2 regions of the Rhizobium sp. Root1204 genome follow, and region 1 is predicted to be linked to the other one. Evidence: riboswitches for the same ligand, from Rfam matches in the RefSeq annotation. Region 1 holds a riboswitch; the other holds the start of a gene.
What was found. A riboswitch is a leader RNA that binds a small molecule or an ion and turns the genes downstream of it on or off. The one in region 1 is predicted to bind cobalamin.
Positions count from the first base shown of each region.

Region 1 (7,803 bases):
CTCCTGATCGCTGGTGCGATGGCCTCCTACTACACGGATTTCTTCGGTGTGGTGATCGACAAGGAAATGATCCGCAACGCCGTGGTAACAACGCCGGCGGAAGCCGGCCCTCTGATCACGGTCACGTTCGTCCTGCATGTCTTCTTCTACGGAATTGTGCCGGCCATTTTGGTCTGCCTGACACGGATCACTCACCGTCCTTTCATCGGCAAGTTCTTTGTCAACCTCGCGGTCATTTCCATCTGCCTGTCCCTGTGCATCGGGCTGATTGTCTCGAACTATTCGGGAATTTCTTCGAATATCCGCGAACATCGCGACATGATGGCGAAGCTGACGCCGTTTGCAGCCATCACCTCCGCGATCGGCCTTGGGGTCAGCACCTATCGCGATATCGGCATCGTGCGGGCTCCGCTCGGCACAGACGCCAAACTCGGCCCCATGTACGCGCAAACGAAGAAACCTGTCGTCACCATCATCGTCGCTGGCGAAACTGCCCGGGCCATGAACTTTTCGCTCAATGGCTATGACAGGGAGACCAATCCGGAACTGAAAACGCTTGGCGTGACGAATTTTACCAAGACGACCAGCTGCGGAACCGCAACGGCCGTTTCGCTGCCTTGCATGTTTTCCGTCTATGGCAGGCAAAACTATTCCGACCGCAAGGCCCGCTCTACCGATACGCTGATGGATGTTCTGCGCCGCGCTGGTGTTGACGGCTATTGGTGGGACAACAATACCGGCAGCAAGGGCATTGCCGATCTCGTCAGCTTTGCCAGCCTGACCAAGCAGAAGAACAGCCCGCTGTGCAAGGACGATGGATGCCTGGACGATATTTTCCTCGGCAAACTCGATGAAAAACTTGCCGGCATCACCAAGAATACCGTCATCGTTCTGCACCAGCTCGGCAGCCATGGCCCGGCCTATTATCAGCGCTATCCGGAAAAATTCCGCCGCTTCACGCCCGATTGCCGCACCGCGCAGCTCTCCGACTGTTCACGCGAGGAGATCGTCAATGCCTATGACAACTCGATCCTCTACACCGATCATAACCTCGCCGAAGTGATCAAGCTTCTGAAGAAGCATCAGGGCACTGTCGATGGCGCGATGATCTACATGTCGGACCACGGCGAGTCGCTCGGCGAGAACGGCTTGTTCCTTCATGGCGCGCCTTACATGTTCGCGCCAGCGGAGCAGACGCACGTACCCTTCATCGCCTGGTTCTCAGACCAGTATGCTCAGCTGACAAACCTCGATCGGAGCTGCCTCCAAACCTATGCCGACGCCCCGACTTCGCATGACAACCTGTTTCATACCGTCCTGGGAATGATGAACGTCATCACCAAGGTCTACAATCCGGCGCTTGACGTGTTTGCAGCCTGCCGCTCGGCCGCAGTGGCAAACCCGGTCGTGCCGGAATCCTGATCCAGGGGTATTTCAGCCGATAGACGAACTCGGCCGCGTCGGCCTTTCAGGGCATGCCCCTTGTACGATTGGCTGCTCCTCACGCCCGGCCGGGCGTGAGGAGCAGCGGCCGTTCAAACTGCGTATTTACAGACCGTCATGCCTCGATTTGCACGTCCCCGATCGGGCGCGAACAGCAGGCGAGGATGTAGCCCTCATCGATTTCATCATCGAGGATGCCGCCATTGTGGTTCATCTCGACCTCGCCCGAAATCTTCATCACCCGGCAGGTGCCGCACAACCCGCCCTCGCAGGCAGCCCCGATACGCACACCTGCGGCGCGCGCCGTTTGCAGGATGGTCTGGCCGGGCTGGCACTTGGCGTCCTTGCCCGCCATCGTAAACGTGATGGTGGACACAGCGGAAGCATCCGCCTCGCCCGCACCGGCCCGGATGGCAAGCTCGGCCGGATCCGGCGCGCTGGCTGGCTGAAAGCTCTCCTCATGATAGCGGTTCATGTCGAAGCCGACGCTTTCCAGCATCGATTTGACGCCGCGCATGAACGGCTCGGGACCACAGCAGAAGACGGTGCGGTCGCGGAAATCCGGCGCCAGCAGTGCCAGCTTGGACGTCTCGATGCGGCCGCGCAGCCCGTGCCAGCTGTGACGCGGCGCATGGGTCTCGACGATGAAGCCGAGATTGAGGTTCGGCATGTTGCGCGAGATGTTTTCCAGCTCGTCGCGGAACAGCAGATCATCCGGCTGGCGGGCGCAGGACAGGAACGAGACATCCGTCTGCGGCGCGCAATCGGCCATCCAGCGGGTCATCGACATCATCGGCGTGATCCCGGAACCGGCGGAGATGAACAGATATTTTTCACCGGGATGACGCACGAAGGAAAAATCGCCGAGCGGCCCGAAAGCCTTCAGCTTCATGCCCGGCTTTAGGTGGTCGAACATCCAGCGTGTACCAATGCTGGATGCCTGGGCCTTGACGGTCACGGCCACCGAAAACGGCCGCGACGGCGTCGAGGACAGGGTGTAGGTGCGCATCACCGGATCGTCCGGCGTCACCGGCAGTTCGAGTGTGACGAACTGGCCCGGCAGATAACGGAACCAGCTGTCCTTGTCCGCCTTGAAGCCGAACGTCATCACGTCCGGCCCTTCCGCGGTAACGGAAATGCACTCCAGCAATTGCTGGCGATCGTTGAACGGCTGCAGCTCGTCGAAGTGCCGGAAGGAGGAAACAATCGTCATGTCAAGCAACCCGAACCAGAGATGGCGACGTCGCAATGCCCTTGAGCCGGCCCTGCATGAAGTTGGTGTACCATTCGACGAACTGCATCACGCCACCTTCGTGCTCCGGCGAATAGGGTCCGGGCTGATAGGCGGGCGAGCGGATGCCGAAGGCGTTTTCCTCTACGATTTGGCGGTCCTGGTCGTTGGTTTCCGTCCAGACATGGGTCAATTCTTCAAGGTTGTAATCGACTCCCTCGACGGCATCCTTGTGCACCAGCCACTTTGTGGTGACCTGGGTCAGTTCCGGACCAAGCGGCAGGACGCGGAAGGTGATGGCGTGATCGGCCAGCACATGGTTCCAGGTACTAGGGTAATGGAACAGCAGCAGCGTGCCGATATGGCTCTGACTGACATCGTCGGAAAGCTGGCGCTTGACGGCGCGCTTGCCGGACATGGTGTAGCTTTCCGCACCCTCGATTAGCGGCATGCGGGCGACGCGGAACTGGCCGCTCTGATCCATCTTGAACTCGCTTGGCAAACCCGACGCTTCGCAATGCGCCCAATGGGCGGCGATGACCGGATCGTCCTTGGCGCCCTGCACGCCGGTCGCCGTCGGCGCCTCCGGATAGGTGCGGCAGAGTTCCGGATGGTTCGCCGCACAGTGATAGCACTCGCGGTTGTTTTCCCAGACGAGCTTCCAGTTGCCCTTCTCGATGATCGTGCTTTCGAAGGCCACCTTGGTGTCCTTGAGATTGTGCGGCGTCAGATAGGACGAGACCATGTCGCGCATCGGCTGGAAGTCCATCGCCTCGTCGGCCAGGCAGATAAAAATGTAGCCGCCGATGGTTTCACAATGGATCGGTTTCAGGCCGTGCTGGTTCTTGTCGAAGTCTTCGCCCATCTGGCGCGCAAACAGGAGCTTGCCGTCCAGTTCGTAGGTCCACTGGTGATAGGGACAGACAAGCTTGGCCGATGAGCCCTTGGCGCCGGCGCAGACGCGCGAGCCGCGATGGCGGCAGGAATTGTGCAACGCGCGGACGGTGCCGGTGCGGTCGCGTACGATAACAACCGGATATTCGCCGACCTGGGCGGTGAAATAATTGCCCGCCTTCGGGATTTCACAATCGTGGCCGATGAACAGCCAGTCCTTGTACCAGATCTGCTCCATGTCGAGCTTGTACAGATCGGGATCGGTATAGAAGGCCTGCTCGAGACTATGTGTGTCACGGCGGTTCATCAATTTTCGGAGGACTTCGCTGCGGAGATCCATGGTCATTTCCTTGTGCTCGCCAACTTTTACGGTGGCAGCAGGCAGGAAAGGAACCACCGCCGCGCCGGGAGAGCGCGTGGTTAATGTGGTTCTCCTTCCGGCTGCCCGCCGCAACCCAGATATCAATTTCATCACAAGGCTGGTTTCCGGGCTCTGGAGCTGTCCTTGCGGACTGTCCCGGCGCCTTCCCGGATTTCTCCAGTGGCCTTTTGCCGAGGTTTCGCTCCACCACCGTTGCGGGGGCAGCGCCGGATTTCGACCGGCTTCCCAATTCTCCGCCCTTCCCTATAAAGGCGGCACCTTGAGTGTCTTCATCTAATCCTCAGACCTTGGAAAACAGCCGCCAGTTAACGACATCCGATTCCAGAAAGACGACACGGAAAATATTGCGTGGCGTCGCCGTCAACCTGACTATTTTATAAGCAGAAACAATGTGATCGGCTGAATTTGAAGCAAAAATCCGGTTTTCCGCCCAGCGCTTCGGCAATCGGCACGGATGCAGCCCTTTTGCGACACTTCACGGCGAAAACACTGCCATCGCCATCGCACACGGTCGAGGCAAAAGGCTGACAGCCAGCAAGACTGCATTAACCATAACGCAGTAGCTTTGGCTCATAAGCGATTCCGTCCCGGTGTGTTTTGTCGACACACCCGCAGTCTGGTACAGGCCGATGTCAAACTTGAGATATTTCGATACCGCTGTGGTCAAGAAGCCGGAACCATCGCCGAAGGCCGCGGTCTATACCGAATTCCTGCGCACAGGACGGATCAACCGGCACCAGCAGCAATGGAGCGCGGCCGAGAAGCGCTACCTGACCCACCAGGAAGTCGCTGCCCGCACCGGCAAGAAACTGGAAACGGCCGGCTCCGTCACACATGACCGGATCAACAGCTTTCACCGGTCGATCCGCTTCCCAAAACTGCTTTTTCACCGGACGCTGGCCGATAGCCCGCATCTCGGCTATTGCCATGTCACGGCCGCGCGGACGAAATTCGCCAAGTTCGAGGACGTCCGCTGGTCGTTCTATATTGCCAATTTCTTTTCCGATATCGGCGACGACCAGCACTTCTTCGAGAAGATCAAGCTTGGCTATTCACGGATGTATTTCGCGGTGGCGACGGAGATGGACGCAGAGGCCGGCAAGTTGACCGTCAACCGTGCGGTGCATGACAACGGACTGCTGTTTCGCACCCGCGACCCCAAGGAGGCATTGAAGAACGTGCTTCTGCTCGGCGCCCGCAATGCAGAGCTCCGCAAGATCATCGGTAGCCTTTGATCACTGCTTGTAGATCAGCCAGTCTCGCCCGGGCAGCGGCTCACTCTCGGCGCCATGCACGATCGTCTGATCGCCACCTTTGCCCTGCGCCCTGGCGAGCGCCTTTTCGGCCGTATTAACGAGATCGAAGGCATTGGTGGCGTCATCCGACATGCAGATGCCGACCGATAGCGTGACACAGCCGAGATCGCGCCCGGTTTTCGGATGCGTAAAATGCGTGCTGCGCAGGGCCGAGCGCAGCAGCGCCACGAGCCGCACCACTTCCCGTTCCTCACCCGTCCCCACCAGAAAACCGAAACGGGTTCCGTCGAAACGGGCGACCAGTTCGCTTGAGGGAAACGCTTGCTGGATAATGCCACCGATATGCCGGGCAAGCGGTTCGGCCAATGCGGCCGCCTGTTCTCCCGACAGCCGCCGGCTGGTATCGGGCTCGGCAACGGCAATACCACAAGCAAGCGGCAGATCGGGATCAGCGTAGACCTTGGCGAGCGCCTTGTTGAAGGCCCGGCGATTGGCGAGCCCGGTGACCGCATCGGAAAATTTCCGCGCCTCGAAATCGGCAAGGTCTTTCTGCACTCCGGCGATCACGGTGGATTGCGCGGTGACGCTCTGCTCCATTTCGGCATTGTGCGACACCTGCCGCTCGGTGGCCCGCTTCAGAGCCTGAATGGAGTTCTGCAGCGCCATCTGGCTTTCGCCGCCGGAAACGACCAGCGCCTTGGTTGCCTCGCTGATCAGCCGCCCATAATCATCGAGCTGGTCTTTTTCACGCGACAAGAGGTTCATGAAATTGCTCATCTCGTCGCGCACGATCGTCGTCGACCGCGCCAATACGCTGGCTTCATGATGATGCGGCAGATATTTGCGGCCAAGTTCGTCGAGCGCCGATTGCGACTTGTATTTGCCGAGCGCAATGAAGTCGCGCACCAGGTCCGGATTGGCGCCACCATAGGCTTCGTAGACCAGTTCGTAATTCCGGGGGATGGCATCGATGCCCATCTGATGCATGGCGGTGGCGATGCGCAGGGCAAGGTCGGTCGGCATGGATTTCTTGTTGGCCATAGGGGCTCCGGCTAGGTGCAGGATCAGACAGCTAGCATAGGCAACTTTCTCCGCCGCTAACCGGACCTGTCGCATTTTAAGAAAGCTTAATTTTGGGTGTTGCAAAGAGGGACAGTTGGCACGTGCATTTCAAATGCGCTTGGCAATGTCCGGCTTCGCCCTGTAAAGGAAACGCCGGAGCGCCCGCCTGCCTCCCGGTGAGGGCGCATTGACGTTTGGAAGCTTGATGGCGCTGATCATAGACACACGGACCGAGCCGGAGCGTGCCCTGGCGATTGCCTGCGAGACGCTTGGCGAAGGTCTGCCGGTGGCGATCCCGACCGAGACGGTCTACGGGCTGGCGGCCGATGCCACCAATCCCGATGCGATCAGCCGCATTTATGAAATGAAGGGCCGTCCTCGCTTCAATCCATTGATCTGCCACGTCGCCGATTTTGCGATGGCCGAGGCACATGTCAGCTTCGATCCGTTGTCGCGAAAGCTGGCCGAGGCCTTCTGGCCGGGACCGCTGACGCTGATCCTGCCGATCAAGCTGGAGAGCAGCGTGCATCCGCTGGCATCCGCTGGCCTCGACACGCTCGGCCTCCGCATGCCGGAAGGGTTTTCCCGCCAGGTGATCGCCCGTTTTGGCAGACCGCTGGCAGCACCGAGCGCCAATACCTCAGGCAAGATCAGCCCGACCAGCGCAGCCCATGTCGAAGCAGATCTTGGCGGCAAGCTGGCGCTCATCCTTGACGCCGGCTCAGCCGAAATTGGACTGGAATCAACCATCATCAAGGTCGATGGCGATGACATCCGGCTGTTGCGTCCAGGCGGTCTGGACGTCGCCGACATCGAGGCACTGACCGGCAAGACGGTTTTGCGTCCCGAAACTGCGGGTGCAGTGATCGAAGCGCCGGGCATGCTGGCGTCGCATTATGCACCGGGTGCTGCAGTGCGGCTGAATGCGACGGATGTCAAACCGGGAGAAGCGCTGATCCGTTTCGGCGGGAAGCCCTTGGCCGGCGAGGAAAACGCGGTTGTTATCCTCGACCTCAGCCCGTCCGCAAACCTGCGCGAAGCGGCTGCCAATCTGTTTGCCTTTATGAAACAGGCCGATGCGTCCGGCGCCAAAACCATTGCCTTCGGTACGATCCCGAACGAGGGGCTTGGCGAAGCAATCCTCGACCGGATCGAACGCGCTGCTGCTCCACGGGAATGACCCTATGACCAATGCCCTCCCCTCTGCTGACCTGATCGCCCGCTTCGCTGCCATCGTCGGTGGCGCGAATGCATTGACGGACCAGGCCGACATTGCGCCCTATCTCGTCGAATCCCGCGGCCTCTACACGGGCAATGCCCCGCTGGTGCTCCGGCCCGGCAGTGTCGAAGAGGTCTCGCAAATCCTCAGGCTTGCCAGCGAAACCGGCGTGGCGATCGTGCCGCAGGGCGGCAATACCGGCCATGTGGCAGGGCAAATCCCGCGCACCGGAGCAGCCGATATCGTCCTGTCGCTGCAACGGCTCAACCGCATTCGCGATATCGATCCCGTCGGCAATGTCATCGTCGCTGATGCC
Region 1 covers NZ_LMCZ01000023.1:226,342-234,144, reverse strand. Annotated here, with positions in the region: gene ASC96_RS19715 (phosphoethanolamine--lipid A transferase) at 1-1,422, shown strand, start outside; gene ASC96_RS19710 (hybrid-cluster NAD(P)-dependent oxidoreductase) at 1,559-2,656, opposite strand; gene ASC96_RS19705 (aromatic ring-hydroxylating dioxygenase subunit alpha) at 2,658-3,908, opposite strand; cobalamin riboswitch at 4,028-4,227, opposite strand; gene ASC96_RS19700 (DUF6656 family protein) at 4,580-5,185, shown strand; gene ASC96_RS19695 (diguanylate cyclase) at 5,186-6,247, opposite strand; gene ASC96_RS19690 (L-threonylcarbamoyladenylate synthase) at 6,474-7,448, shown strand; gene ASC96_RS19685 (FAD-binding oxidoreductase) at 7,453-7,803, shown strand, end outside.

Region 2 (7,803 bases), on a different contig from region 1:
CGGCAAGCTCGAGATCCAGCCGACCAAGCCACTCGGCAACCAGCGCGACCTGGCGCTCGCTTATTCTCCGGGTGTTGCCGCCCCCTGCCTTGCCATCCGTGACGATTCATCGACCGCCGCCGACTATACCGCGCGCGCCAATCTGGTCGCGGTTGTCTCAAATGGCACGGCAGTTCTCGGTCTTGGCAATATCGGCCCACTCGCCTCTAAGCCGGTGATGGAAGGCAAGGCCGTCCTGTTCAAGAAATTCGCCGGCATCGACGTCTTCGACATCGAGATCGATGCGCCCGAAATCGACCAGATGGTCAATGTCATCTCGGCTCTGGAACCGACCTTCGGCGGCATCAATCTTGAAGACATCAAGGCGCCCGAATGTTTCGAGGTTGAACGCCGGTTGCGCGAGAAGATGGATATCCCGGTCTTCCATGACGATCAGCATGGAACCGCGATCATCGTTGCCGCCGCCATCCTCAACGGCCTGGAACTGGCCGGCAAGGACATTGCCAATGCCAAGATCGTCACGTCAGGCGCCGGCGCTGCGGCGCTCGCCTGCCTCAATCTGCTGGTGACGCTTGGTGCAAAGCGTGAAAATATCTGGGTGCACGACCTCGAAGGCCTCGTTTATCTCGGCCGCGAAGTGCTGATGGATGAGTGGAAGTCCGTTTATGCGCAGGACAGCGCCAACCGGATCCTCGCCGACAGCATTGCCGGTGCCGACGTCTTCCTGGGGCTTTCAGCCGCAGGCGTCCTGAAGCCTGAACTGCTGGTCCAGATGGCGGAAAAGCCGCTGATCATGGCGCTCGCCAACCCCAATCCCGAGATCATGCCGGAAGTGGCGCGCGCCGCCCGTCCCGACGCGATGATCTGCACCGGCCGGTCGGATTTCCCCAACCAGGTCAACAACGTCCTGTGTTTCCCCTACATCTTCCGCGGAGCGCTTGATTGCGGCGCCCGCACGATCAATGAGGACATGAAGATGGCGGCGGTGCGCGCCATCGCAGCGCTTGCCCGTGAAGAGCCGTCTGACGTCGCAGCTCGCGCCTATTCCGGCGAAACGCCGGTCTTCGGCCCGGACTACCTGATCCCCTCGCCGTTCGACCAGCGGCTGATCCTGCGCATCGCACCGGCTGTTGCCAAGGCAGCTGCCGATAGCGGCGTCGCCAACCGGCCGATCACCGATTTCGATGCCTATTTCGACCAGCTGAACCGCTTCGTCTTCCGCTCCGGCTTCATCATGAAGCCGATCTTTGCCGCCGCAAAGAATGCCCAGAAAAACCGGGTGATCTTTTCCGAAGGCGAGGACGAGCGCGTCCTGCGGGCCGCCCAGGTACTGCTGGAGGACGGCACAGCCCGCCCGATCCTGATCGGCCGTCCGAATATCATCGAGACGCGCCTGAAGCGCTACGGCCTGCGCATCCGGCCGGACGTCGATTTTGAAGTGGTCAATCCGGAAGGCGATCCGCGGTTCCGCGATTATGTCGACGACTATTTTGCGCTTGTCGGCCGTCTCGGCGTCATTCCGGAAGCAGCCCGGACAATCGTTCGTACCAACCAGACCGTGATCGGCGCGCTTGCCGTCCGGCGCGGCGAAGCCGATGCGCTGATCTGCGGCGTCGAAGGCCGCTACAGCGCCCATCTTCGGGCTGTCTCCCAGATCATCGGCAAGCGCGAGGGTGTGCTGGATTTCTCGGCCCTCAGCCTGCTGATCTCGCAGCGCGGTGCCACCTTCCTCACCGACACCTACGTGACCTTCGATCCGACGGCAGAGGAAATCGCCCAGAAGACGGTGATGGCCGCCCAGGAAATTCGCCGCTTCGGCATTACCCCGCGCGCAGCGTTGGTTTCGCATTCGAATTTCGGCTCGCGGGATTCGGAAAGCGCCTTCAAGATGCGCAAGGCCATGCAGATCGTCCGCGAACTCGCGCCCGATCTCGAAGCTGACGGTGAAATGCACGGCGATTCCGCCATTTCGGAAGCCTTGCGCCGCCGCGTCATGCCCAACAGCACACTGGCGGGTGAAGCCAACCTGCTGGTCTTCCCGAACCTCGATGCCGCCAACATCACGCTGGGCGTCGTCAAGACGATGACCGACAGCCTGCATGTCGGACCGATTTTGCTCGGAACGGCCCTGCCTGCACATATCCTGTCGCCATCGGTAACGTCGCGCGGCGTCGTCAACATGGCCGCACTGGCGGTTGTGGAAGCCTCATACCCCGCCTAGTAGAAGTATAGATTGAGCCGGCTCACAGCCGGCTCAATCCAAATATAAAAGTGATTTTAATTACAGCTTATAGTTTAGATTTGTAAAAACACACGGATAACCAAAGATTGCACTAGACAAAGACTTAAACCGTTATCATGCTGCCCCCATCAAATAACAGGGTTTTGCAGCATGGCTGACCAACAGGCATTCTTTGACCTGCTGGACATTATGGAAAACGAGGAAATCGTTGAACCAAAACGGTTTTTCGACCTGATGCGCAGCACTTTCAGTATCGCAAATCTGCTTTATCTCGACGTCGACATCCTGACCGCGGGTTTTGTTATCCACAGGCTGCACCACACTTTCAGCGCACGCAGTCTCACAACCTATGTTGACAAGCGCTATCAGCGCATCGATCCGATCCTGCGCATGACCTTGGGTGGCGTCAGGCCGGTGGATTGGGCGACGGCCCGCAAACTTCATCCCGATAGCGAGCCGCTTTTTTCCGCAGCGACACAACTCGGCCTTGGTCTCGACGGCATCACCCTGCCTCTCGCGACCCCCACTCGGCGGCTGGCTTTCCTGGCAATCCAGGCTGATGTTCCGTCCGACGAATGGCCTGCCTACCGGCGTTGCCATCTGCGTGATTTCCAATTGCTCGCCAATCTTTTCCACGCGTCTCTGCTGGAAAGCGACAGCAGAATAGAGCTTACGGACTGCGCCAAGACACTGACCCATCGGGAAACCGAAGTGCTCAGCTGGGCCGCCGCGGGTAAAAGCTATTGGGAGATCGGCACGATCCTGGGCATTTCAGAACGCACCGTCCGCTTCTTCATGACCAATGCCCGGCGCAAGCTGAACGTCGTTTCCAATACCCAGGCGGTCGCGCAAGCCGTCCGGCGCGATCTCATCCCGGCCTTTTGATCATTTCCCGCTCCCCTTCTCTCCCGTGAATGCAATGGACTCGGACGTCCTTCCGGACGTCCGAGTCCATTGCATATCGGCGTGCATTAGAAACCTGTCACTACCGACAGTTATGCCCGCCGCCGATACCTGACAGCATTTGCTCTCCGCATTCATACACAGGAGCAAACGATGATCAGGATTTTCAACCGCAACACCGGCAAGCAACATCCGGACGCTATCGACGCCATGTTCCAGTTGCGAAAGCGTGTCTTTCACGACTTGCTGAAATGGGATGTGTCGGTCCGCGGCAACTGGGAAATCGACAATTACGACGACGTCAATCCGCTCTATGTGCTGTCTTACTCGGATGAAACAGGCAAATTGCGCGGCTCGCTGCGCCTCCTGCCGACGCTTGGGCCGAACATGCTGGATGATACGTTTCCGATCCTGCTTGGCGACAACCCACAGGTGCGCAGCGCGTCCGTCTGGGAATCCAGCCGCTTCTGCATCGATCCGGCCATCTCGCAGGATCGCGGTTCCAACCAGGTAACCATCGCCGCCGCCGAACTGATGTGTGGCGTCGGCGAGCTTGGGCTGTCGTCCGGTCTCAGCCATATCGTCACAGTCACCGACGTTTTTCTGGAGCGGATGTTCCGGCGGATGGGATGCCCCGGTGAACGGATTGGCGAGCCACAGCGGATCGGCTCCGTCTATGCTGTCGCCGTTGCCTGGGAAGTCACAGCCGGCCTTCTGGACAGGATGAAGGCGGTCGCCGAAATCGCCGGTTCCGTGCTGGAGCGGCCGATGTCGCTTGAAATGGCCAGGGCTGCTTAAACTATCCAGCCTGGCGGGAGTTCGGCCGATTGTGGCTCTCCCGCCTCGCCCGGCATGTTTCTCCCGCCGCCCGTTAACGCTGCTATGCGGAGTGCGTTGCAGCCCCGTCGAATGACGGTATGATAAGGGCAAAGTCAGAGTGCGCGGGATGTTCCTTCGCACCCGGCGCGGTGCCGGTATGCTCAGGCGAGAGAAACACGTGATCTTCCGTTCCATATCCCTTGCGGCGCGAGCAGTTCCGCTTCTTCTGGTCATGACGGCCACGGCCGACGCCTCGGCGGTGTGTGAACGCCTGAATGCCCATCTTGCCGGCCTGCCGAAGATCGTCGCCTCCAATGCCAATCTGCGCGACTATACAGGGGCGATATCCCGCCAGAATCTGGACCTGCGGCAGGCACGCAGTGATCTGAGGCGCATGGGATGCAGCACGGGCAGCGTCATCATTGTCGGCGGCCCGAATGAAGAGGTCTGCCAAAGCCTGAGCAGCGAAATTTCACAGATGCAAATGGATCTGGAAACCCTGAAAGCCCGCCGGCAAAGCCTGCTGGACGGCAACGATAGCGATATTGCCCGGCGGCGTATTAACGCCGCGCTTGCCGCCAATCGCTGCAACGAGGAGGAGAGTGACGTCCTCAGTGCCGCGGTCGAAGAACCGGAAACCCACCGCAATATCCTCAATGACCTGCCGCCGATCAGCGAGGGGTATTCGGATCCGTACGGCAACGCCGGCTTCGCCACGCCGGAAGACGGATTTGGCCCGAGCGCAGAATATCCCGGCAGCTTGCGCACCATGTGCGTAAGAACCTGCGATGGGGCATTCTTCCCAATCTCGTCGAACTCATCGCCGGCCGATTTCCAGCGCGATGCCGAAACCTGCCAACGGCGCTGCCCCGGGACAGAAACGGCGCTCTATTATCATGCGATGGCGACAGAAGAGACAAACCAGATGGTCTCCGCCGCCACCGGCGAACCCTATGCCGACCTGCCCTCGGCTTTCGCCTACAAGACCCGGGACCTCAGCCAGCCCGGTCAATGCGGCTGCTCTCCAGCCGGACGCACGGCGACGCAACAAAGCACGCACGACAACGGCAAGGGCGTCCTTGAGATTCTCACCCGCAAGAAGGCGGACCCGGTCGAAGTGAAAAGCGCCGTCGCGGACAGGCCATACAATCCTCAGGACAACAAGGTCCGCGTCGTCGGCCCAAGCTATCTGCCGTCGCAGGAAACCTCGATCGACCTGAGGCATCCGGCAGGCCCCGGATACCAGCCGCAGCAGACCAATTGATCAATCATCCGGCCTGATGCCCCACGCATCCGCGAACACCAGATCTTCAAGCGGCAAACGCTGGCGCCAGCCTTTGACGGCCAGTTCCGGTTCGGCATAGAGCGTATCGACATAACCAAGGCACAGCCAGGCGATGATCTCGATATGATCGGGAATACCAAGCACATCCTTGATTTCGCGCTCGTGAAAAATGCTGACCCAGCCGACGCCGACACCTTCGGCCCGCGCCGCAAGCCACAGGTTCTGCACCGCACAGACGGTGGAAAACGCATCCATGCGCGGATTGTGCGTCCGGCCGAGGACGACCTTGCCCGCACGCGCCGGATCACAGGTGACACAGATGCTGACGGGCGCCTTGCGGATGCCCTCCAGCTTCAGCGACCGGTATTTGTCCCGCGTCTCGCCCTCAAACATCAGCGCTGCCTCTTCATTGGCCCGCTGAAAAGCCTCAAAGACACGCGCCCGCCTCTCCTCGTCGCGAACGACGATGAAATTCCACGGCTGCATGAAGCCGACGGAGGGTGCGCTGTGGGCGGCGGCAAGAAGCCGCGCTATGACATCATCCGGCAAAGGTGCGGGCAGGAATTGATCGCGCACGTCGCGGCGGGTTTCGATGGCGCGGTAGACGGCGGCGCGCTCGTCCGGTGAAAATGCGTCCGCCCTCACAAGGCGGTCTTGCGGTTCAGCTTGCATCGTTTGATCCCCAACAATGCGAAACCTCCCGCCGTCCGCGCGGGGCTGGTCTATCTCGTCAGGCCGGTCTTCTGACTGCGGATCAACCGATTTTGCCGCCTTCCCGGATCACATGAAAATCCAGTGGCAGAATTCTGAAAGAATTCAGAAATTCATCAATGCAAAATCGTCCCCGTCACAGCGTTGGGCACGTCCCGGACTTTCACCGGGTTCCCGATTCTCCCGTTTTCACGGGCACCTGAGCAGGACCGATATGGGCATGGCGGGCCGCCAAATGCAAGATGGCCCGCCTGATCTCCTTACATCGCAGCGACCGGATGCGGCGAACCGTCATAGGCGCCCCAGATCGACTGATCGAAGCAGATCACCGAACCGGTCATCAAGCCGGACTCCCTCGACGACAGATAGGCGCAGGCACGCGCCACTTCGGCCGGATCGACCAGACGGCCGAAAGGCTGGCTTGCCGCTGCCTTTTCCAGCCAGTCGCTGGCGGCGCCATGAAATTCGCGCTGGATGCGATCCTCGCCTTCCGAGGCCATCCAGCCGATGTTCAGGCCGTTGACCCGGATCCGGTTGCGCAGCAAAGCATAGGCGGTGTTCTTCGTCAGGGTTTCCAATGCCCCCTTGGAAGCACAATAGGCCGCAATGAACGGCTGGCCGGCCTTGGCCGACATCGAGCCGATATTGACGATGGTCCCCTCGATCTTTTCCCGGCGCATGACGTTGATCGCTTCCTGCATCAGGAAGAACGGCGCACGCACATTGACGGCGAACATCCGGTCGAACAGTTCCGGGCTGGTGTCGAGGATCGTACCACGATCGGTAATCGCAGCCGCATTGACCAGCGCATCGACACGGCCAAACGCCTTGTCGCAGGCGTCTATCACCTTGCGCGCATCCTCCACCTGTTCCAGATCGGCCTGTACGTAGACGACCTTGGTGCCGGTCGCCTTGCCGATCTCGGCGGCCTTGGCTTCGCCCTTGGCGGCATTGCGGCCGCAGATAACGATGCCTGCGGCGCCGCGCGCGGCAAACAGCGTTGCGATCGTGGCGCCTAGCCCTTGCGTGCCACCGGTGACGATCGCGATCTTGCCGTCGAGACGGCCATAGTCATTGCTCATTGTTTTTCCTCCATTTTCGATATCGCTGATGCCAAAAAACTCCCGCCCGGCATTCGGGCAGGAGTTCAAATTGCAAGGAATATTTCCGTTAGCTGAGCTTCTTCTCCGACTGAGCCGCAAGCGCCGCTGCAAATGCGGCTTCCTCCCAGCCACCCGAAAGCGCTTCGTGCATCAACTGCGCCTGCGTTTTCGGCGCAAGCCCGCCGACTGGCGGATCCCGGTCGAGATTGGTCGGGAAGGAATATCCTTCGGCGCAGGACGCAATCGCACAAGCGGCTTCCGCAGAAGTCAAACGGCCATCGGTAAGCATTGCCTTCAAGGCTGGATAGAGAACGGCACTCATGCGCTCCCGGTTGACCGTTTCCATCGCGCGTCCAAACGCCGAGGACACTTGCAGGAGGTTTGCCACCCGCTTGATACCCTCGGAACGATTGGTGCCCGCAGCATGGAAAAGGGCCGGATTGAAGAAGACCAGGTCGCCCTTCGACAGCGGCAACTGCACATGGTGGCGATCGAAATAATCGCGAAACTCCTGACGTTTCAGCGCCAGATAGCCCGGAACATAGGTTTGGCTATAAGGAAGGAACAAGGTCGGTCCGCTTTCCAGCGGCATGTCGCAATGAGCAACCGCCCCCTGCAGCGTCAGGACCGGCGACAGGCGATGGACATGTGCCGGAAACTGCTCGATGACGGATGAGGTCTGAAAACCAAGATGGTAATCCCGGTGCGCCGATTGCGCTGCCCCGCCCGGATTGACCCGG
Region 2 covers NZ_LMCZ01000034.1:567,104-574,906, forward strand. Annotated here, with positions in the region: gene ASC96_RS24035 (NADP-dependent malic enzyme) at 1-2,221, shown strand, start outside; gene ASC96_RS24040 (LuxR family transcriptional regulator) at 2,393-3,127, shown strand; gene ASC96_RS24045 (acyl-homoserine-lactone synthase) at 3,299-3,943, shown strand; gene ASC96_RS24050 (DUF2865 domain-containing protein) at 4,143-5,228, shown strand; gene bluB (5,6-dimethylbenzimidazole synthase) at 5,229-5,921, opposite strand; cobalamin riboswitch at 5,965-6,178, opposite strand; gene ASC96_RS24060 (SDR family oxidoreductase) at 6,221-7,042, opposite strand; gene ASC96_RS24065 (phytanoyl-CoA dioxygenase family protein) at 7,131-7,803, opposite strand, start outside.
Region 2: another riboswitch for cobalamin. It lies ahead of bluB (5,6-dimethylbenzimidazole synthase); the one in region 1 lies ahead of ASC96_RS19705 (aromatic ring-hydroxylating dioxygenase subunit alpha).